Linked DNA regions of Allochromatium vinosum DSM 180. The main gene of each other region encodes a partner of the protein of the gene in region 2 in a complex. Links are inferred from orthologs where the notes say so. Each region holds a gene or a part of one and is shown on either strand. Other genes may lie near its edges. The genes, in order: tsaD and tsaB.

Region 1 (10,911 bases), 1.6 Mb from region 2 along the record:
GCGGCGCACCAGGGTGTCCGGATCATCGCCCTCGGACAGGAACAGGAAGCGGATCGCCTGATGCCCGGTCGCCAGGGGCAGGGCGGTCTCCAGTGCCTTCCAGGCCGCCGCGCGTCCGGCCCGGTCGCCGTCGAAGCAGAAGACGATGTCCGGCGCGAGCTTGAGCAACTGATTGAGATGTTCGGGCGTGGTCGCTGTGCCGAGCGTGGCCACGGCATTGGTGATCCCGGACTGGGCCAGGGCGATGACATCCAGATAGCCCTCGACCACGATCAGGGCGTCGAACGTGCGATTGGCCTGCTGCGCCTCGTGGAGTCCATAGAGTTCGCGGCCCTTGTGAAAGATCGGCGTCTCGGGCGAGTTGAGATACTTGGGTTTGCCGTCGCCGAGCACCCGCCCGCCAAAGCCGATGACGCGCCCGCGCCGGTCGCGGATCGGAAACAGCACGCGATCGCGAAACTTGTCATACGGCCAACCGTCCTGCTCGGAGACCAGGCCGACCGTCTGGAGTCGGGTGCGTGTGGCAGTGTCGCGACCGAACTGGGCGAGCACGGGATTGCCGCGCGCCGGTGCATAGCCGAGACCGAAGTGCGCGGCGATCTCGCCGGTCAGTCCGCGTTCCTTCAGATACGCGACGGCGCGCTGAGCTTCGGGATGTTCGCGCAGTTGGCGACGATAGTAGAGAGCGGCGTCCTCCATCAGCCGATAGAGCGGCCCATGATCCGGCGCCGCCTGCATCGGCGTGCCGTCGTTCGGAATCTCCAGTCCGGCGCGTTCGGCCAGCTCCTCCACCGCTTCGCGGAAGGGGAGATGGTCGTACTCCATCAGAAAACCGATGGCATTACCATGCGCGCCGCAACCGAAGCAGTGATAGAACTGCTTGTCGGGACTGACGCTGAAGGAGGGGGTCTTTTCGTCGTGGAAAGGGCAGCGGGCCTGGAATTCGCGGCCGGCCTTGCGCAACTGAAGGCGCGAACCGATGAGTTCGACGATATCGGTTCGCGCAAGCAGTTGATCGATGAATTCGGGCGGGAGGCGTCCGGCCATGCGGGGGAGGCGCGGCGCGGTCTAGCCTCCGAGGCGCTGTTTGACCAGGGCGCTGACGGCACCCATGTCGGCGCGGCCCTGGATATGGGGGCGCAGCACGTTCATCACCTTCCCCATGTCGCTCATGGCGGCGGCACCGGACGCCGCGACAGCCTCTTCGACCAGGGCGGCGATCTCGGTCTCGCTCAATGCGGCGGGCAGGTAGTCCTGGATGATGCCGACCTCGAAGCGCTCGACCTCGGCCAGATCCTCGCGCCCGGCGCTCTCGTACTGGCTGATCGAGTCACGCCGCTGCTTGACCATCTTGTCGAGCACGGCCAGCGTCTGGGCGTCGTCGAGTTCGATGCGCTCGTCGACCTCGCGCTGCTTGATGGCGGCCAGCATCAGCCGGATCACGCCGAGTCTGGGCTTGTCTCCCGCCTTCATGGCGGTCTTCATGTCATCCTGGAGGCGCGACTTGAGCATACCCATGGGTCAATACTTTACGGAGTTCGATCTTGAAGAATTCAGGGGAGCGGCTTGGCCGATCAGGCGGGGCGTATCGGCCACTCCCTGGGCGCGCGTGACTCAGTACGGGCGTTCCCAGCGACGGGCTTCGCGCTGGAGCTTCTTCTGATGACGCTTGACGGCGGCCGCCTTCTTGCGCTTGCGCTCGGAGGTCGGCTTCTCGTAGAACTCACGACGGCGGACCTCGGCGAGCACTCCCGCTTTCTCGCAGGAACGCTTGAAACGCCGCATGGCGACTTCGAATGGCTCGTTTTCTTTGACGCGAACGCTGGGCATAGGACGGAATCCCTGGCTGTCTCCGGTTGATGGATGGGGTCGAGGTAAAAAAGATTGCGAAGTATAGCGCATGGTCGATCGGCGGCGCAAAGGCTATGATGCGCGCATCTTTCGAATGTTGGGCGGCAAGCTGCTTTTTCGGGGCGTAAATGACGATGCGAGTACTGGGAATCGAAACCTCGTGCGACGAGACGGGGATCGCGGTGTACGAAGACGGGCGCGGGCTGCTGGCGCAGGCCGTCTACAGTCAGGTCGAGATCCATGCCGAATACGGCGGCGTGGTGCCCGAGCTGGCCTCGCGCGATCATATCCGCAAGACCCTGCCGCTGATCCATCAGGTGCTCGACGAGTCCGGGCTGAATCGCGCGCACATCGACGGCGTGGCCTATACCGCCGGGCCGGGGTTGATCGGGGCACTGCTGGTCGGCTCGGCGCTCGGGCGTGCCCTGGCCTGGGCCTGGAAGGTGCCGGCGATCGGGGTGCATCACATGGAAGGGCATCTGCTGGCGCCGCTCCTGGAAGAACCGGCGCCCGAGTTCCCCTTCGTGGCGCTGCTGGTCTCGGGCGGACACACCCAGCTGGTCGACGTACTCGGCATCGGGCGCTATCGCATCCTGGGCGAGTCGCTCGACGACGCGGCGGGCGAGGCGTTCGACAAGACGGCCAAGATCCTGGGGCTACCCTATCCGGGCGGTCCCGAGCTGGCACGGCTGGCCGAGCACGGCGACCCGGAACGCTTCCGCTTCCCCCGGCCTATGACCGACCGTCCGGGGCTGGAATTCAGCTTCAGCGGACTCAAGACCTTCACCCTCAACACCTTGCACCGTGAACTGCCCCAGGCCGCCGACCCTGAGCAGACCCGCGCTGATATCGCGCGCGCCTTCGAGGAGGCGGTAGTCGATACGCTCGTCATCAAGTGCCGGCGCGCTCTGCGCGAGACCGGACGCAAACGGCTCATCCTCGCCGGCGGGGTGAGTGCCAACCGCCGTCTGCGCGAACGGATGAATCAGGCGATCGCCGCCGAGGGCGGTCAGAGCTATTACCCGCGTCCGGCACTCTGTACCGACAACGGCGCCATGATCGCCTTCGCCGGCTGTCAGCGGCTACTGGCCGGTCAAACCGAACCGCTCGCCTTCAAACCGCGCGCGCGCTGGCCGATGGAGGAATTGGCTCCGATCTGACGTCGAAGTCGGCGTATCGTCAGCGCTTCGACACGGAACCGCCATCCGATCGTCACCATCCGCTTCTATGCTGCCGCCATTTGAGTCCAGTTCTCAGCAACCTCGAATCCGGGAAGGACAGATGAAGGCTCCAATCAAATCAGCGGCGGCGATTCTTGCACTCAACGCCTGCGTGCCGGCCCTGGCCGGCACCATCCTATTCAGCGAAGCGCCCGTTCCGCGCACCGATGCCGAAAAACGCGCGATCCTGACCTCGCCCCAGGCCGTCGTCGATGGCGTCAGCATCGATCTCGGCTATCACACCATCCTGCGCTCAGGGCAAACCGGCGCCCAGGATGCGGACGGCTACCGTTTCGGGCAACTCCATGACATCAAGGGGCAGCCGCTGCTCGCCGAGGATGGATCGCCCTATATCTCTAACGACAACGACTTTTCGTCGCTGCTGCACGGTGCCGACGGCAAGCTCTACATGGTTTCGCACTTCGAGTCGCGTCCGGGTGCCATGTATCTGACCGAACTCGCCCAGGATCCGAACACGGGCGTCCTGACCGCCCAGCGCACCCGTCCGCTCGATTTCTCGCCGCTTCGGGGTGGCTGGGTGCACTGCGCCGGCAGCGTCACGCCCTGGGGTACGCATCTGGGGTCGGAGGAGTACGAGCCGGACGCCCGGCAATGGCGTGATGGCACCATCACCGAGTACAACGCGGCCATGGCGACCTATTTCGGTGCTATGCCCGCCGAGGCCGGTTCGGTCATGAATCCCTATGACTATGGCTATCCGGTCGAGATCGAGGTCGACGGCTTCGACTCGGCCCGGGTCGAGAAGCACTATGCCATGGGCCGCCTCGCGCTCGAACTCGGCTATGTGATGCCCGATCGCCGGACGGTCTACATGTCCGACGACGGCACCAATGTCGGTCTGTACCGCTTCGTCGCCGATCAGCCGGGCGATCTGAGTGCGGGCGCGCTCTGGGTCGCGCGCTGGAACCAGAAGGACGCGCACGGCGCGGGGCGGGCAACGCTCGACTGGGTCTATCTCGGTCAGGCCGATGACGCCCAGGTGCGTGACTGGATCGGGCGCTATCGCTTCGCCGACCTCTTCGACGAGGCCGCGCCCAAAGCGCCGGCCGAAGGCGAAAAACCGACTTGTCCCGAGGGCTTCACCTCGATCAATGCCGGACACGAGGACGGCGATCATCAGTGCCTCAGACTGCGCGACGTCAATCAGGATGGCGCCGTCAACTGGATGGACGAGAACATCGCCTCGCGTCTGGAGACCCGGCGCTGGGCGGCGATGCAGGGCGGAACCACGGAGTTTCGCAAGATGGAGGGCATCACCTACGACCCCGACCGTCATCAGCTCTATGTCGCCATGTCCGAGGTCGATCGCGGCATGCTCGATTACAGTCGCGCCGGCCGCGCCCAGGGTAGCTATGACACATACGACGTCGGCGGTCCGAATCACATGAAACTGGCTCAGGCCAATGTCTGCGGCGCCGTCTATGCGCTGCATCTGGACGGCAACTACACGGCCGTCGACATGTTCCCGCTCGTCGCTGGCACGCCGCTGACCATGGACTATGGTGCCGATGCCGAATCGCCCGAGTATGACGGAGTCAACAAGTGTGATGTCAACGGCCTCGCCAACCCGGACAATGTCACCTATATGCCACGCTATGACACACTCATCATCGGCGAGGACACCGGGTCGGGCCATCAGAACGACATGATCTGGTCCTACGACCTGACCTCGGGCCGGCTCACCCGCATCCAGACCACGCCCTACGGCTCCGAGACCACCTCACCGTATTTCTATCCCGACATCAACGGTTTTGCCTATCTGATGTCGGTCGTCCAGCACCCCTATGGCGAGTCGGATGCCGACAAGCTCGAAGAACCCGGTCAGCTCTCGGCTTATACCGGCTACTTCGTCTTTCCGGCCATGAACCAGTGATCTTCGCTCGTCTTTGAAGTCGGGGGACTTCCACGTCGCCTCGGATCGGTCGCGTGCCGATCCGAGGCGACGGCGGGAGTTTTTGCCGCTCGACTCGAAGCATGAGGCCGTTCGCGTCAATCGGTGATGCTGCCATGTCATTTCCATCCCGCTTTCCCGCCATGCTCTCGATTGTGCTCGGTGTGTCTTGGGCCGGTTGCGCACCGAGCGCCGGACTCGATGAGCGGACCCTCAAGAACGAGACGCCCCACATCGTCTCGCCGTGCTACACCAAGACGACCGACGAGCAGGGGCGCGTCCACAATCCCTGCTATGCCTGTCACACCCAGTCGCAGGCGCCCAACTACCTCAACGACCAGGATCTGCAACTGACCTTCAGTTTCCCCGCACCGGCCGAGGAGAATCCCTGGAAGAATCTCTACAAGGATCGGCGCGCCGCCATAGCGGCGATCAGCGATGCGACGATGCGCGACTACATCCGCCAGAGCAACTATCTGGATACCGAGGGCCGCATCATCCCCGCCCAGCGCTTGGCCGAGCCGTCCGATGACTGGGACTACGACGACAACGGTCGCTGGGACGGCTATGTCCCCGATGCCTATTTCCGCTTCGACGACGAGGGCTTCGATCTCGATCCCGAGGGACAGCCGACCGGCTGGCGCGCCTTCGGCTATTACCCCTTCGTGGGCACCTTCTGGCCGACCAACGGCTCGACCGACGATGTGCTCATCCGACTGGACGAACCCTTCCGGCACAATGTGGCCGGTGAGTTCGATCGTGCCGTCTACAAGACCAATCTGGCCATCGTCGAGGCCGTGATCCGTCGGCGCGACATCGCCATCGAGCCGGTCGACGAGGCCGCACTCGGCGGGGTCGATCTCGATCGCGACGGCGCCATTGGGACCGCCGAATGGGTCCGCTACGACTGGGCGCCGCGCGAAGGCCGTCTGATGTGGTACGTCGGCCAGGCGCTCGAAGAACAGCGTGCCGGGCGCGTGCATCTGGCCGCCGGACTCTATCCGGAAGGCACCGAGTTCCTGCATACGGTGCGCTATATCGACGTCGACGAGTCGGGCGACAACCGGCTCGCCGCGCGCCTGAAGGAAGTGCGCCACGCTCGGAAGCGCTACTGGATGACCTATGCCGAACTCGACAGCCGTCAGGCCGCCGAGACCAAGGAGAAGCACGACTTCCCGGATCGGGTGCGCGTCTTCCGGGGCAATCTCGAATCCGGCGTCAGCAACGATCAGGGCTGGGTCTATTCGGCGCTGATCGAGGATGCCGAGGGGCAGTTGCGGCCGCAGAGCTATGAGGAACTGGCCTTCTGTGTCGGCTGTCACGGCGGCCTGGGCGCGACCACGGATTCGAGCTTCGCCTTTCCGCGCCGCCTCGGGGCCGACAGCTTCCAGCGCGGCTGGCACCACTGGAGCCAGAAAGGACTCGAGGGTCTGCCTGAGCCTCTGCGGCGCGATGGAGAGCCGGAGTACGCTTTCTATCTCGCGGCCAATGGGGCGGGAGACGAGTTCCGCCAGAACCGCGAGGTGCGCGAACGCTTCTTCACCGCCGATGGCGAACTCAAACCCGAGATGCTCGAACGGTTGCGTGAAGACATCAGCGTCCTGCTCTATGCCTCGCCCGAGCGCGCCATGCAGCTCAACAAGGCCTATCGGGTGATCGTCCGGGAACAGAGCTTCATCGAGGGTCGCGATGCCATGATCGAGACGGCCGGCTTCAACGTCCATCCCTGGGTCGATCAGAACACACCGACCGGAGTCGAGGAACCGCTACGGGCCGACTGAGCGTGCTTGCCGGGACGCGCTAGGCCGGCGGGGTGGGGTCGCCGGACTCATCGTCCCAGGCGGTGGGCAGGGTGAGATGGAAGACCGCGCCCTCGCTCGGTTCCGACTCGGCCCAGAGCCGCCCGCCGTGATCCTCGGCGATTGCGCGGCTGATGGCCAATCCCAACCCCAGCCCTGAATCATTGCTCGATTCGAAGATGTCGAAGATGGCGGCATGACGTCCGGGCGGCAGGCCCGGCCCGGTGTCGCGCACGACGAATTCGATCTCACCCTGACAGGCCACGACCTCGATGTGTACCTCGCGCCGGGCGCATCCGGCCGTGTCGATCGCCTGCACCGCGTTACAGATCAGATTGACCAGCACCTGCTCGATCTGCACCGGATCGCTCTCGATCTCGGGGAGCCGATCAGGGGCGAACAAATCCAGCTTCACCTGCCGATCGGTGGCGAACCAGCGCACCAGATCCAGGGCGCGCTTGAGTATCTGACCGACCGGCACCCGCACCCGATGCATCTTGCGCCCGCGCAGAAAGGCCCGCAGACGTTCCATGATGTCGCCCGCGCGATGGACCTGATCATCGATGCGCCGGATGACCTCGACCAGACGTTCGGGGTTGGCGGCCGGTCCCTCGGCGAGCTGACCGGCGGCGCTACAGTAGAAGCTGGCCGAGCTCAGCGGCTGGAGCAGCTCGTGGATGAGCGAGGACGCCAGCACGCCGACGGCATTGAGCCGTGCCACCTGAGCCAGGGCATCGCGGGCGCGGCGCGCTTCCTCCTCGGCCTGATGGCGCTCGGTGATGTCCAGATAGGTGACGACGGCGCCCTCCTGTTCGCCCTGTAGGGGAAAGGCGCGCATCAGCAGCCAGCACTGGCGCTGTGCCGTGTGACAGGGATGCTCGACGCTGAAGCACAGTCGGCGGCGCTGGATGACATCCTCGATGCCGCGAGCCGTCGAGAGTGCGGTCGCGTCCGGGTGCTCGCCCGACCAGCGACAGGCGGCGAGCGTCCGGGGAACCAGGTCTTTGCGGTCGTGCTCGCCGCAATGTTGTTCCGCCGAGAAGGCGCGCCAGGCCCGGTTGACCGCGATGATTCGAGCCTCCTGGTCGAGTACGGCGATCTGTGCGGGCAGGGCGTCGAGCACCGAGCGATGGAGATGACTGCTGACCACCAGCCGGTCGAATCCATCGGTCTGGTCGATCGCGTGGGGAGCCGACTTCGTGTCCGAGGTGTTCATCCACCTGGGCCTCGATGCCTGTCACGCTCTGCCGGCTCCGGGGCCTCCAGAAAACGCCGATAGGCGGCCGCCGTCTCGGCGGGATGCTCCAGCATCGGCAGATGCCCGGTCTCGGGCAGGATCTCCAGTCGGCTGCGCGGTCGGTGCGCCTGGAACGGCCGCGCCGCCGTGACCGCGAAGATACCGTCACGCTCGCCCCAGAGAATGAGCGTCGGCGGCGGAGGCGGGTTGTGGTGCGGCCGCTCGTCGTGCCGTGTCTGGAGCAAATCCGCGTCGAGGTTGACGATGTCCCAGACCTGACGGTAATGGAGCTGGTGCTCGCGATACTCGGCGACGGCCGTCTCCACGATGGACTCCGGGATCTCGGGCGGCGCAGCGAAGAGCAGGCGCATCTCCAGCGCGAACTGATCCCGGTCGAGCGGGATGAAGGGGTTGATACCGGCGCGGATGGCCGACTGGACACCCTCGGACCAGTCGGTCGCCCCCAGCGGCGCGCCGATGAAGGCCAGGGTCCGAACCCGGTCGGGGTAGCGCGCGGCATACTCGGCGGCGATGGTTCCGCCCATGGAGTTGCCGGCCAGATCCAGGCGCTCCAGACCCAGTTCGAGGATCAGCGTATGCAGCCGCTCGGCCTGGAATTCGAGCGGATAGACGGCGAGCGGAAAGTCGCGGCTCTCGCCATAGCCCGGCAGGTCCGGAGCCAGGGCGCGTCGGCCGCTCGCCGCCAGTTCGCACAGCAGGGCGTCCCATTGTTCCTTCTGGGCGAAGAGTCCGTGCAGCAGCACCACGGCCGGCCCGGCGCCCGCTTCGCGATAATGGACCGTGCCGTCCTCGAAATAGACCGCGCCTGTGCGGATGGTGCAGTCGGCTGCCGCTGACGGGGCGAGCCAAACCAGTGACCAAAGCAGGATGTATCGACGCCGGAAGGACATTGAATGCTCCGAGTTGCTGTGTTTGGCGTGCTGTACGCCTTGGCGGTTCACAGGGTCTATGGGCTGGAACCAGGCACCGCGATGTTTCAGTCCGAGGAGGTCTTGGCGCTGATCCGGTCCTCGGTGCCGTCGAGCAGGTTGCGGATGTTGCTGCGATGACGCCAGATCAGCAGGCCGGTGATGATGAGCTGCATCCCGATCAGCGCCTTCTCGTCCCAGAACAGCCAGACGAAGACCGGCGCCAGCGCCATTGAGATCAGCCCCGAGAGCGATGAGATCTTGAGCACCTTGGCCACGAACAGCCAGACGGCCGCGACACAGAGTCCGATCGGCCAGTAGAGGCCGAACTGGACGCCGAGTGCGGTGGCCACGCCCTTGCCGCCCTTGAAGCCGAAGAACACGGGGTAGAGATGGCCGATGAAGGCCGCCAGTCCGATCCCGGCGAGCACGGCGGGGCCGGCGCCCAGGGCATGGCCGACGAGCATGGGGATCAGCCCCTTGAGGCTGTCGCCGACGAGCGTGATGGCGGCGGCCTTCTTGCCGCCGATGCGCAGGACGTTGGTGGCGCCCGGATTGTTCGAGCCCTGGGTGCGCGGGTCCGGCAGCCCCATCAGGCGGCAGACGATGATGGCGCTGGAGACCGAGCCGAGCAGATAGGCAGCGATGATGAGCAGTGTAGCTGTGATCATGAGTAGAATCTGAGGTTGGAATTAGACCTGAGATTCAAACTGTATCATGTCAGACATCGTCTTCATTCGCGGCCTGCGCCTCGACACCCGCATCGGCATCCACGACTGGGAGAAGCAGACCACCCGCCCGGTGATCCTGGATCTGGAGATGGCCAGCGACGTGGCGCGCGCGGCGGCGAGCGACCGTATCGCCGATGCGCTCGATTATGACGCCGTCACCCGTCGTCTGGCCGAGGTGGTCACGAACAACCGGCATGAGCTGGTCGAGACGCTGGCCGAGCAGTGCGCGGCGCTCTTGATGCGCGAGTTCGGCATTGCCTGGCTGCGGCTCAGTCTCAACAAGCCGGGCGCGGTGGGGCAGGGGGTCGATGTCGGGGTCGTCATCGAGCGCGGTGTGCGGCCGAGTTGAGTTCAATCATATGACTGACCACACAACCGACATCGGCGCCGACATCAGCCGCCGGCTCGAAGACCGTGTCCGCGCCGAGATCCGGGCGCGGGGCGGCGTGCTCCCCTTCGACCGCTTCATGGAGCTGGCGCTCTATGCGCCCGGACTCGGCTACTACGTCGCCGGAGCGCCAAAATTCGGGCCGGGCGGCGATTTCGTCACCGCGCCCGAACTCTCGCCGCTGTTCGGGCGTTGTCTGGCGGTCCAGTGCGCCGAGGTGCTGGAACGGCTCGACAGTGGCGAGATCCTGGAGTTCGGCGCCGGCAGCGGGGCGCTGGCCGTGCAGATCCTGCTGGAACTGGCGTCGCTGGAACGGCTGCCCGAGCGCTACCGGATTCTCGAACCCAGCCCGGATCTCCAGGAGCGCCAGCGCGCCGCCATCCAGACCGCCGCGCCGCATCTGCTCGCCCGCTGCGACTGGCTGACGGCACTGCCCGAGCGTTTCGATGGGGTCGTGATCGCCAACGAGGTGCTGGACGCCATGCCGGTGCATCGCTTTCGCCTCGGCGATGCGGGCGAGATCCTGGAGATCGGTGTCGGCGAGCGCGATGGCCGGCTCGTCGAGGTAGCGATCCCGCCCGTCTCAACCGGACTGGTCGAAGCGGTTTCCGCACTGCACGAGGCAGGGCTGGCCAATACGCCCGGCTACGAGTCCGAGATCAATCTGCGTCTGTCTCCTTGGCTCTCGGCGCTGTCGCGCGTCATGGAACGCGGTCTGGCCCTCCTGATCGACTACGGCTATCCGCGCGCCGAGTACTATCAGCCGGAGCGTCACATGGGAACGCTGCGCTGTCACCATCGCCATCAAGCCCATTCCAACCCCTATGTCCATCTCGGACTCCAG
Region 2 (10,896 bases):
TCTTGGATTTTGGCGTCCTAATCGCGCCAACTGGCGCTGTTGCAAACTTGGTAGTTGATCCGGGGAACGAAGACTTTCTGGTCGGCGGCGAAATTCCCGGATGGACAGCTCTGACTTTACTTCTCTGAAGCCGGGGGCCACCACAGCCAGCGGCGAACATGCGGTTGCTGATTCTCTGCGATGCCAGCGACTACCAACGCCTCAAGCATCAGTCATCCACCGGTCGACGCCGCTGCTGCTTGCGCCGACTCTGCACCTGCTTGGTCTGGAGCCGCCGTTCGCGCGAGGCCCGGGTCGGCTTGGTGGCGATGCGCCGCTTGGGACGGTGGAGCGCCTGACGGATCAGACCCGCCAGCCGCTCGCGCGCATCCTCGCGATTGCGCTCGCGTTCGCGGAAACGATGGGCCTCGATGGTGATGACGCCGTCCTGGTCGGCGCGCCGTCCCGCCAGCTGCACCAGACGGCGGCGGACGTCCTCAGGCAAGGCCGATGAGCGGGCGGCATCGAAGCGCAGTTGCACGGCGCTCGCAACCTTGTTGACGTTCTGACCGCCGGGTCCGGGCGCGCGGATGAAGCGCTCGGACAACTCGGCATCTGGGATAAACACTGTGGGCGTGATCTGGAGCATGATGTGGATTGTGACAGGCACAGACGAAGCGCGACAGGGTGTGGTGAGTCGGCGGTTATACTTTTCTGCCAAATCAAACAGGGATGAGTCCGCCAGCGCCTATGACGACGGGGATCCCGGCCTTTCATGACAAGCAGCGGAGGTACCTGATGTTCGGTGCTCTGACATCCGAAAACCTGTTCCACGATGGTGTGGCCATGATGGCGTTTCGGCATTCGACGTTTGAAACCATTACAACCTCGATGGTCGTCCGGATCTTGGCTGTAGGCTGGCTTGGCTTGAGCCTGCCGGTCCAGGCCGACGACTGGGGCGCCCGACTGTCGGATGGCTCCGGCGTCGAGGTCGATGCCTCCACCCATCGCGCCTGGCGCTTGGAGGACGGCCGACGCACCCCACTTTGGGATGGTGTGCATCGCCTGGAAGACGGCTCGGTCGTCATCGTGCGCGACGGCGTGGCGGTGCCGAATCCCGCGATGCTGGAGACCTGGAGCGAAGCGCCGCCGCGCCAACCACGCGAAGCAGGGCGTGAGTCCGATGTCTGTCGCGAACTGGTCCGGCGTGTCTGCGGCGAAGGCGAGGGCGATAACGCGGCCTGTGCCGGCGGCGAGCCGTGCCGGCTGGCGCGCGACCTGCTGAAGATGTCCGCTGAATCGCTGCCCCTGGAGGCTGAGATCCAGGCCGAGTCATCCGTCGGCACCCAGTGTCGCGAGGCTATGACCAACCCCTTCTTCGCGCCCTGCCGCTGAGGCGTCCAACCCTCGAAACGCGCTATTCATATTCGGAATCGATTCATGGCATTACGCATCAAGAGTCACTGGAAGGACGACGCGCGCGCGCGCTCGCTGCCCGAGATCGCCAGCGCCCTGGCCTACATCGCCTGGCGCATCGCACTCGACAAGGCCATCAATCTGCACTGCGAGCGCTTCGTCTATCGCGACGACGCCCAGCGTCTGGCCGTGATCCAGGAATATCTGGTGTTCCTGGTCCAGATCGCCGACCGTCTGGCACACGCCGAACTGGATGAGGCCGAGCGGCGCACCCTCATCGTCGAGTTCGCCAAGAAGCTCTTCGGCCATGTCCAGGACAACAGCCAGGATCTGCTCGGTCCGGGCGACTACGGCGGCCCCTTCATCGCACTGCTCGACACCCGCTCCGGCGAGTACGCCGAGTTCCAGTTCGCCGGAGATGGCCCCAGTTACGCCTTTCTGCGCCATCTCGGCCATGAGATCCAGTGCGTCATGGGCGAGTCGGAGGCGAACCGCTGGGTGATCGATCAGGTCATGGACAAGGACGGCTGGGACGCCTACAAGCACTTCGCACGCGCCTATCACAACCTCTTCGAGTGATTCGCTCTTGCATTTCGCGCGCTCGGACGCCATGATCCGCCTGCCGTCGCGCGTCTCATGCCGTGCCCCCCTTGCCTCCAGAGACACTTCAGCGACGTGTTCAATCGACGAGGCGCTTGCCCTCAGAGTCAATCCGCTCGATCTCCGTCGTCGCGATCACACGCGCCCAGACCGGCGACCGAGTCCATGGAGAATGTCACGTATGGTCCTAAAGATAGGCGGCGATATGCTGGCGCTGGACGCCGCTATCCGTCGTCAGATCGAAACGGAAGCCCGCAAACTCACGGATCGCTTCCCCGGCGAGCCGATCGAGGCCCAGGTCAATGTCCAGGAAGAGTTCGACCAGTTGCACGGTCATCGCGTGCGCTGCGAGCTGAGCGCCAAGCTCGGTGCCGGTCGTCAGGTGGTGGTGCGCGAGGCGCGTAAGGTGGCCTCCGAAGCCATCAGCGAGGTCTTCACCGCCGCCCGCCGCAATGTGCGCCGTCTGCGCTGTCAGAGTGTCCTTGCGCTCGCGCCGGCCCCCAAGACGGTCGTCGCGCGTACCGGCGCCCAAATCGCGACCCGTTGACGCCCACCTTGAGCGCGAGGTCTCCGCACCCATCTAGTTGGCATTCGGCCATGAGCGGTCGGGCGCGTGTCCATCCATTCGAAGCCGACACGGATTGGATTCAAACAGAGGAGAGCCTCCAATGAAGGTTGCGATCATCGGCGGGACCGGCTTTGTCGGTCTGTATATCACCCGTCATCTGCTGGCGGCCGGCCATGTGCCGCGACTGCTGGTGCGTCCGGGCAGCGAGTCCAAGGTCGAGCGCCCCGAGTCGTGCGAGATCGTCCACGGCGACGTGAGCGATCCGTCCTCACTCGTGGAGTGCGTGCGCGGCTGTGATGCGGTCATCTATCTGATCGGCATCCTGCGCGAGTTTCCCGCTCAGGGCATCACCTTCGAGGCGCTCCAGTATCAGGGTGTGGTCGACACCATCGCCGCCGCGCAGGAGAACTGTGTCGGGCGCTTCGTTCTGATGAGCGCCAACGGCATCCGTCCCGACGGCACCGCCTATCAGCGCACCAAGTACCGCGCCGAGCAGGCGCTCAAGGACTCGGGACTGCGCTGGACGATCTTCCGTCCGTCGGTGATCTTCGGCGATGCCGAGGGGCGGATGGAGTTCTGTTCGCAGCTCAAGAAAGACATCATCAACAGTCCGCTGCCGGCGCCGTTGTTCCATGCCGGTCTGCTGCCGACCAAGGCCGGACTCTTCGAGCTGGCTCCGGTCAGCATCGAGGACGTCGCCGATGCCTTCGTGCTGGCGCTCAGCGAGTCGCGTACCGAGTCCCAGACCTATTCACTGTGCGGTCCCGAGCGGCTGAGCTGGAAGGCGATCCTCAGCACGATCGCCGCCGCTTCAGGGCGCACCAAGCTGATGGTTCCGGCCCCGGCACTGGCGATCAAGGCGGCCGCCGGTCTGTTCGACCGCTTCCCCTGGTTCCCCATCTCGCGCGATCAGATCCGGATGCTGATGGAAGGCAATGTCTGCACCGAGAACGACGGCTTCGCGCGTCTCGGGTTGACGCCGACCCATTTCGGCGTCGACCAGCTCGGCTATCTGGCACGCGGCGACTGAAAGCCGTGGGCCGCCGGGTCAGCGCGTTGATGGAGCCTTGTAGCCGAGGATCAGATCCATGACGTTGGTTCCGGTCGGCCCGGTGCGGATGAGATCGCCGCTCGCCTCCAGGAAGCGCCCGGAGTCGGCCCGTTCCAGACCGGTGCGGGCATCGAACCCGATGCCGCCAAATTCGGCCCGTTCCAGGGTGCCCCCATCGACCAGAGCGCCGGCGTCCTCGGTCGGCCCGTCGCCGCCATCGGTACCGGCACTCAGCAGCCAGACATCATCGCGTCCAGCCAGCTCGATCGCGGCGGCCAGTGCCAGGTGCTGATTGCGACCGCCGCGCCCCGGATGCGCGGGGAGTCGAACCGTCGTTTCTCCGCCCCAGACATGCAGACCCGGTGCGCCGTCGATGAGCGTCCGGGCGAGCGCGCGGCCCTGGTCGGCGGCCTCACCCTCGATTGGGTCCGGATGCAGCCGGACGTGCCACCCCCTGGACTCGGAGGCTTTCACGACCGCCGCCTTGGCCAGCGACAGCGTGGCGACCAGTTCCATCTCGGGACCATGCTCCGGTAGCGTGCCGCGCTCGGCGAGTCCGCGCGCGACCCGGCCCGCCAGCCAGTCCGGCAGCACGAGTCGCCCGACCTGATCGCCCAGATCCGGCCTGGGCACCAGCGGCCCCGAGCCGATGACGCCCGGCGTATCCCCAGGTACATCCGAGATGGCCAGCTGCCGGACGGGACGTCCGCCAAGATGCCGCAGGAGTCCACCCGCCTTGAGACGCGAGACCGACTGACGCACGCGGTTCATGGCGTCGATCGGCAGTCCGCTGGCGAGCAACCAGGCATTGATGGCGCGCAGCTCGGCCAGTTCCAGACCCGCGATCGGCGCCTCGATCAGCGCCGAGGCGCCACCGGAGAGCAGGAACAGGAGCCGTGTCTCGGCGGGAAGGTCATCCAGATTCGCCAGCAGCCGCTCGCCGGCCGCGAGACTGCCGGCATCCGGCAGTGGATGGCCGCCGAAATGGACCTCGATCCCCAGCCCTCGCAAGCGCCCCGGATCGGCGTGTCCAGGCTTGGTGACGAGCATTCCGCCCCGGCAGGCGTCGCCGAGCACGTCGAGTGCGCCCAGCGTCATGGATTCGGCCGCCTTGCCGATGGCGGCGATCCAGACCGGACCTGCAATCGGGCGCGCCATGAGCGCGCGTCGGACCGCGTGCGCCCCATCGACGGCGTCGAGCGCGACGGCCAGCAGTTCGAGGAGTGCGTGACGTGGGGCGTGCAGGAGCGTCATCGATCGCCGTCAATTGATTGATTTCAATGTGTCCGCATCGATTCCGGACGCAAACTGCCTGCTCCTGGGCGATCGGACGTCGCTCGTCTCGTCGCGCCGCACGCTCCTGTCATTGGGATATCCGTGGCGGCCGTCTTTTCGCCCAATGGAGCCGTACCCGGATGAATCTCTGCCCCAAATGCGACCGTCCGCTCTGGCCATTCGCCATGATCCTGACCATCACCAGTGTCATCGCTTTTCTGACCTGGCTGATCCTGGGGCTATCGGCGATCGAACCCTGGCAGCGCCTCCTGGTGACGCTGATCGCCTTCATCGCGGTCGGTGCGACTCTGTTGCACTATGTCGTCAGTTGTCTGAGGCGTCACTGCCGGCACGGCCATCCCGTCGTCCAGGGACGCTCCTGACGCATTCTACGCGGGCGCGCGCGTGACCTGATCGCGCAGATAGACCGGAAGCGCCTGTTCGGCCGGAACCCAATGACCGGCCGTCAGCTCGGCGGCGGCCAGGAGCGCGATATCCTGAGCCTCGCAGACTCCATCGGGGTTCATCCCGCTCAAGGCCGGTCCGACCCGCCGGCTCAGTATCTCGCCGTGCACCCCCCAGCCCGGCCCCACGCCCTGCCAGCCATCACCCGTGGGGCGCGTGACCCGATCGGGCGCACAGACCTGCTCGGCGCCGCCCAGCTCGGCCAGATCCCGCTCGCCGATCTCGTAGCACCCCCAGTAGACCTCGTCCATGCGTGCATCCAGCGCGGTCAGCAGCCGGCGCTGCCCCTCACGCCGAAACTGTCCCTGAGCCATGGCCGCGAGTGTGGAGACCGGCACCACGGGCAGTTCGGCACCGAAGGCCGCGCCCTGGATCACCGAGGTCGCGATCCGGATGCCCGTGAAGGAGCCTGGACCACAGCCGAAGGCCAGGGCATCCAGGTCTCGCAGCTCCAGGCCGGCCTGCTCCAGCAGACGCTGCATCATGCCGAGGATGAGTTCGCCATGGCGGCGCGGGGCGAGGGTGAGTTCCTGAACGACGCTCCGGTCGACGAGGAGTGCGGCCGAACAGGTCTCGTTGGATGTGTCGATGGCGAGTAATTTCATGGAATTCAAAATGTTTCGAGTCCAAGTGGTCGGCCGCCAAAGGCACCCAGTCCAAACGGACCGCTTTCGAGTTCGTGGAGGTAGGGGTAGGGCGGTTGCAGCACCCAACCCCGGAAAGCCATGTCCAGACTGCCCTGGAGCTGGCGTGGCGGCTCGTCGGCCGAGACCTCGACAGTGAACAGCCGCAGCCGGCCAAGCCTGGTGTGCGGATCTTCCAGTCGGGTCTGAGCGGCCCAGGCCGGTAGCCCGTCCATGAAGTATTCGCTCTGCGGCGCCGCATCCTTGAGCTTGGCCGCCAGCCCCAGCAGCAGCAGGGTCTTGTACTCGATCTCCTGATCGAATTCGCCGACCGTCGGGCGTTGGGCGTCGAGATCCCAGAGCGAATTGGACCGGCGCGAGCTGAGATAGAGATGCAGCTCGTGCAGGTCACGCCAGGTGCCTGCCGGCAGGGCGGCCTTCCACAGGATCGCATAGCGGATCTGACGGTTGGCGAAGCGGAACAGGTTGCGGATCAGCCACAGACGTTTGTGTTGCTGGCGCTCGCTGGGGACCGGATGCTCCTTGTCGAGCTGGTGCAGCGCGCGATCGAGGTTGACGAACATCAGCCGCCCGAGTCGCTGCTCCATGGTGAGACCGGGCGCGGTCTCCGTGGCGGTCGCCTCGCCCGCATAGGGCTTGGGCAGGCCGGCGCAGGTCTTGAGCACCGGAGCCTTCAGCAGCGACAGGACAGTGAGACGCCGGCTGGCCGAGAGTTCGGCCTTGCGCAGGTTCTCCAGCGTCAACACGAGCGCGGGACCGGCCTGACGCACCCCGCGTGTCCTGAGGCTGGCCAGCCAGTCCTTCAGGGCGTCCAGATCCGTGTCGAAGCGCGGCCGGGTGCACTCGCGGATGGCGAGCGGCGACGGGATCGATTGGGCATCGAAGCTCAGCATTGATTCCTCCTGTCACGAAACATCCAGCCTGTGGCAAGGCAGGAGTCCATGGCCGGGACGTCTATACCTGATGGCAATGCTAGCTTTATTCCGCCCTGTGATCTGTCGACTCGATTCCAGTTTCACGATCGAGCCGGCTGAAGCCGGAGCCCTGGTTTCAAAACGCTTTCAGGATGTTGCGCGTCTCCTCGGCCGTGATGCGCGGCCCGAGTGAAGTGACGAGCTTGGCCGAGGCCGCCGAGGCCAGATCCCCCGCGCGCTGATGCGTCCAGCCCTGGCTCAGTCCGTAGAGGAAGGCGCCGGCGAACATATCCCCCGCGCCGACCGTATCCACCGCCTCGACTTCGACCGGATCGATCTCGATCAGCGCCCGACCGTCCCAGACCAGCGCGCCCTTGGGACCGCGGGTGATGGAGAAGTGGCGCGCGATGGTCTTGAGATAGTCGACCGCCTGATGCAGATCGTCCGAGCCGGCCATGCCCATGGCCTCGAACTCGTTGGCAAACAGCAGATCCACGCCCGAGCCGATCATCTCCAGCAGTCCGGGCTTGAAGAACTTGACCATGTTGGGGTCCGACAGCGAGATGGCGGTCCTGACGCCCGCCGCCTCGGCGATCCGCTTGGCCTCGATCGATGCCGCGCGCGCCGAGTCGGACGTGACCAGATAGCCTTCGGTATAGAACCAGTCCGAATCGCACAGTGCCTCCTCGACCAGCTCCTTGGTCGAGAGGTTGCCGCTCACGCCCAGGAAAGTGCACATGGTGCGGTCGCTGTCCGGCGTCACCAACACCACGCAGCGTCCGGTGTGACCCTGATCCTTCTCGGTGTGGTGATTGGTGTCCACGCCGCCCTCGATCAGATCCTTCATGTAGAAGTGGCCCAGCTCGTCGTCGGCGACCTTGCAGGAATAGAAGCCCTTACCGCCGAACTGGCTGAAGGCGATGATGGAGTTGGCCGCCGAGCCGCCCGAGCCGCGCTGAGGATGGTGCGCCTTGAGATGCTCCATGATGCTGAGCTGCTGGTGTTCGTCGACCAGGGTCATGACGCCCTTGTCGATGCCGAGGATGCCCAGATCCTCGGGCGTGACTTCGTATTCCATGTCGACCAGGGCATTGCCGATGCCGTAGATGTGATATTTCGCCATGATGGTTCCATGAGTGCACAAAAAAGTGGACCATTGTACCGAGCCATCGAGCCGCTGGCGCGTTCCGGCGGCGATTTACCATCTGAACGGAGCGGTTTTTCGCGCAAGACTGATGAAACGTAAGATGAATCTGTTGATGATCATCGGGTTGGTGGGCACCCCGATCGCCGGGACTCAGTTCGGCCTGGACTATGGCCGTGCCATCTGGGGCGCGCCCCAGGTCGAATGGACGCCCATCGAAATGGCCCTGCCGCTGGAGCAGACCAGCGGGAACTTTCAACTCTTGCTCGACAATGAGCCGCTTGCCGACCATTTGGCGCGTAACTCGCTCACGGCGCTGGGATCGGAGGGACTGGCCTATTTCGTCACTCCCCAGATGGTCCGGGTGCGTCTCAACAACTGGCCTCAGATCCAGGCGTGGAAGGCCCATTTGCTGCACATGGGGGTGTACTCCGCGCTCGGGCTCGGCGTGTCGCTGACCTGTCTGATCGTGGGGCTGGTCGAGTTCTTCCGCCAGACGCCCGTGCCGCGACGACGACCGCCCGAGGCACAGGTGGCGCGTCCCGTCCGTCGTCGTGATCCGGGTGTGTTCTAGCCTCGAAACTCAGCGCGTCTCGGCCTCGGCGCGCAGCGGCAGCAGGGCCGCCTGCATCGCCTGCGGAATGACCGAGACATCACCGCGCGCCAGCTCGCGTCCCTGATCGAGCACCAGCACCTGATCGACCCAGTCCAGACCGGCCGGACGATGGGTGATGAGCAGCACGGTGCGTCCGACCATGAGGGTATCGAGCGCCTGCATCAGATCGCGCTCGGTGGCAGCGTCCAAACCCTCGGTCGGCTCGTCGAGCAGCAGGATGGGCGCGTCCTTGAGCAGGGCGCGCGCCACGGCGATCCGCCGCCCCTGACCGCCCGAGAGTCGCACGCCGGTCTCGCCGACCCAGGTGTCATAGCCCTCGGGCAGCTCGGCGATGAAGTCGTGGATCTGGGCCACGCGGCAGGCCGCTTCGATCGCCGCCTGCGGAGCGTCCGGGTTGGCGATCAGCAGATTCTCGCGGATGGTGGCGTCGAACAGATGGGTGTGCTGACTGACCACGGCGATGTGGCGGCGCAGATCGTCGCCATGGAAGTCCAGGATGTCATGACCGCCGACGCGGATGCTGCCCGAATCCGGTGCCCAGAAGCGCAGCAGCAGATTGAACAGCGTGCTCTTGCCCGAGCCGGTCGCGCCGATCACCGCCGCGCGTGTGCCTTGGGGCACCTGGAGCCGGATGCCTGAGACGGCCGGGCGTGGCGCGTCCGGGTAGCTGAAGCGCACATCAGCGAACTCGATATCGAAGCGTTCGGGCCGGGGCGAGGGGGGGCTCGGTTCGGCGACGGCCGGCTCGGTATCGACGATGGCAAACAGCCGGTGCGCGGCGGCCAGGGTGCGCCCGAGCATCTGGAACGCCTGGGGCAGGGGGGCGACGGCCTCGAAGCTGGCGAGCGTAAAGAGTGCCAGCATCGCCAGTTGCGGCGGCATCAGCCGCCCGTCGTCGACCAGCGGGATGGCGATCCACAGCAGCACCCACAGGCTCAGGCTGGCGCAGAGTCCGACGGCGGCCTGAGTCAGGCCATGATCGCTGGAGAGACGGGTCTGATCGGCGATCAGACGCCGGCTCAGGCTGTCGATATGCCGGGCCTGGCGCTCGGCGGCGCCATAGAGCGTGAGTTCGGCCAGGCCCTGGACACCATCGATGACCGCCGTGCGCAAGGCCGCCTCGTCCTCGGCGATGCGCCGTCCAGGGGCCAGACCGCGTGCCTGCGACCAGATCGGCAGTCCCACCCCGGCCAGTACCAGAAAGGTCAGGCCGGAGAGCGCCAGCAGTGGATGGTAGAAGAGCAGAAAGATCGTGAACAGCACGATACTGACATTGGCCACCGCGACCGGCACCAGCACCCGCACATAGAGATTGTCGAGCGCGTCGATGTCGGCGCGGATGCGGCTCAGCAGATCGCCGCTGTGATACTGCTGGAGCCGCGCCGGGGCGAGCGGTTCGAGATGCTGATAGAACCAGACGCGCAGACTGGCGATCAGCCGGAAGGTCGCCTCATGGTTGACGAGCCGTTCGCCATAGCGCCCGGCGGTGCGGATCATGGCACTGCCCCGGATCAGCGCCGCCGGGGTGAAATAGTTCATGGCCACGCCCGCTGCGCCGGCAGCGGCCATCGCGGTCAGGAACCAGCCGGCGGCGGCCATGAGCGTGACATTGGCCAGCAGGGTCAGGATCGCGGCCAGGGTGCCGACCAGCATCCAGGTTCGGTAGGGCTGAAAGAGTTGCCACAGACGGCGCAGTTCGTTCATGCCGGCTCACTCCCAGGCCGGCTCGGACTGTGGGCGGCGATCATCCGCGCATAGAGTCCGGCGGCATCGGCCAGTTCATCATGTGTCCCCTGTTCGACGATCCGCCCCCGATCGAGCACCAGGATGCGATCGGCGCGGCGCACTGTATTGAGCCGATGCGCGATCACCAGCAGGGTGCGATCGAGCGCCAGTTCGTCGATGCCTTCCTGGACCAGACGCTCGCTCTCGGGGTCGAGGTTGGCCGTGGCCTCGTCGAGGATCACCAGGGGGGCATCGCGCAGAAAGGCGCGGGCCAGGGCGATGCGCTGGATCTGCCCGCCCGAGAGTCCCGCGCCGCGCTCGCCGACCGGGCTGTCATAGCCCAGCGGCAGGGCGTCGATGAATTCAGCCGCCCGTGCGCGTCGCGCCGCCTCACGCACGGCGTCGAGCTCGGCCTCGGGCTGCCCGAGCCGGATGTTGTCGGCGATCGTGCCCTGGAACAGGCGCGGTTGCTGCGGCACCCAGGCCAGATGACGGCGCC

What was found.
Region 1: the proteins of tsaB (region 2) and tsaD are in contact, whole or in part, in a solved structure (PDB 4WQ4), measured with the Escherichia coli proteins. The link is inferred for Allochromatium vinosum DSM 180 from one-to-one orthologs.

Annotation. Positions count from the first base shown.
Region 1 is NC_013851.1:2,102,824-2,113,734, reverse strand. The notes cover bases 999-3,998. They hold tsaD (tRNA (adenosine(37)-N6)-threonylcarbamoyltransferase complex transferase subunit TsaD), read left to right. Parts: upstream 999-1,985; coding sequence 1,986-3,011; downstream 3,012-3,998. Other genes in these bases: ALVIN_RS09125 (PhoX family protein), read left to right, coding at 3,133-3,998; rpsU (30S ribosomal protein S21), read right to left, coding at 1,615-1,830; ALVIN_RS09140 (GatB/YqeY domain-containing protein), read right to left, coding at 1,069-1,512; dnaG (DNA primase), read right to left, coding at 999-1,047. In the rest of the region: more of dnaG, read right to left, coding at 1-998; more of ALVIN_RS09125, read left to right, coding at 3,999-4,965; ALVIN_RS09120 (hypothetical protein), read left to right, coding at 5,100-6,764; ALVIN_RS09115 (sensor histidine kinase), read right to left, coding at 6,784-7,998; ALVIN_RS09110 (alpha/beta fold hydrolase), read right to left, coding at 7,995-8,930; glycerol-3-phosphate 1-O-acyltransferase PlsY, read right to left, coding at 9,017-9,619; folB (dihydroneopterin aldolase), read left to right, coding at 9,666-10,028; ALVIN_RS09095 (class I SAM-dependent methyltransferase), read left to right, coding at 10,039-10,911.
Region 2 is NC_013851.1:541,820-552,715, forward strand. Bases 4,120-7,104 are described here. They hold tsaB (tRNA (adenosine(37)-N6)-threonylcarbamoyltransferase complex dimerization subunit type 1 TsaB), read right to left. Parts: upstream 5,960-7,104; coding sequence 5,279-5,959; downstream 4,120-5,278. Other genes in these bases: ALVIN_RS02370 (glycerate kinase type-2 family protein), read right to left, coding at 4,120-4,868; ALVIN_RS02375 (hypothetical protein), read left to right, coding at 5,030-5,272; ALVIN_RS02385 (hypothetical protein), read right to left, coding at 5,965-6,891; ALVIN_RS02390 (adenosine kinase), read right to left, coding at 7,049-7,104. Also shown: alternative ribosome rescue aminoacyl-tRNA hydrolase ArfB, read right to left, coding at 209-628; ALVIN_RS16435 (hypothetical protein), read left to right, coding at 778-1,374; ALVIN_RS02355 (hypothetical protein), read left to right, coding at 1,420-1,974; ALVIN_RS02360 (HPF/RaiA family ribosome-associated protein), read left to right, coding at 2,177-2,542; ALVIN_RS02365 (SDR family oxidoreductase), read left to right, coding at 2,664-3,593; more of ALVIN_RS02370, read right to left, coding at 3,612-4,119; more of ALVIN_RS02390, read right to left, coding at 7,105-8,035; ALVIN_RS02395 (hypothetical protein), read left to right, coding at 8,160-8,630; thiol reductant ABC exporter subunit CydC, read right to left, coding at 8,640-10,376; thiol reductant ABC exporter subunit CydD, read right to left, coding at 10,373-10,896. UniProt on the Escherichia coli protein: Required for the formation of a threonylcarbamoyl group on adenosine at position 37 (t(6)A37) in tRNAs that read codons beginning with adenine.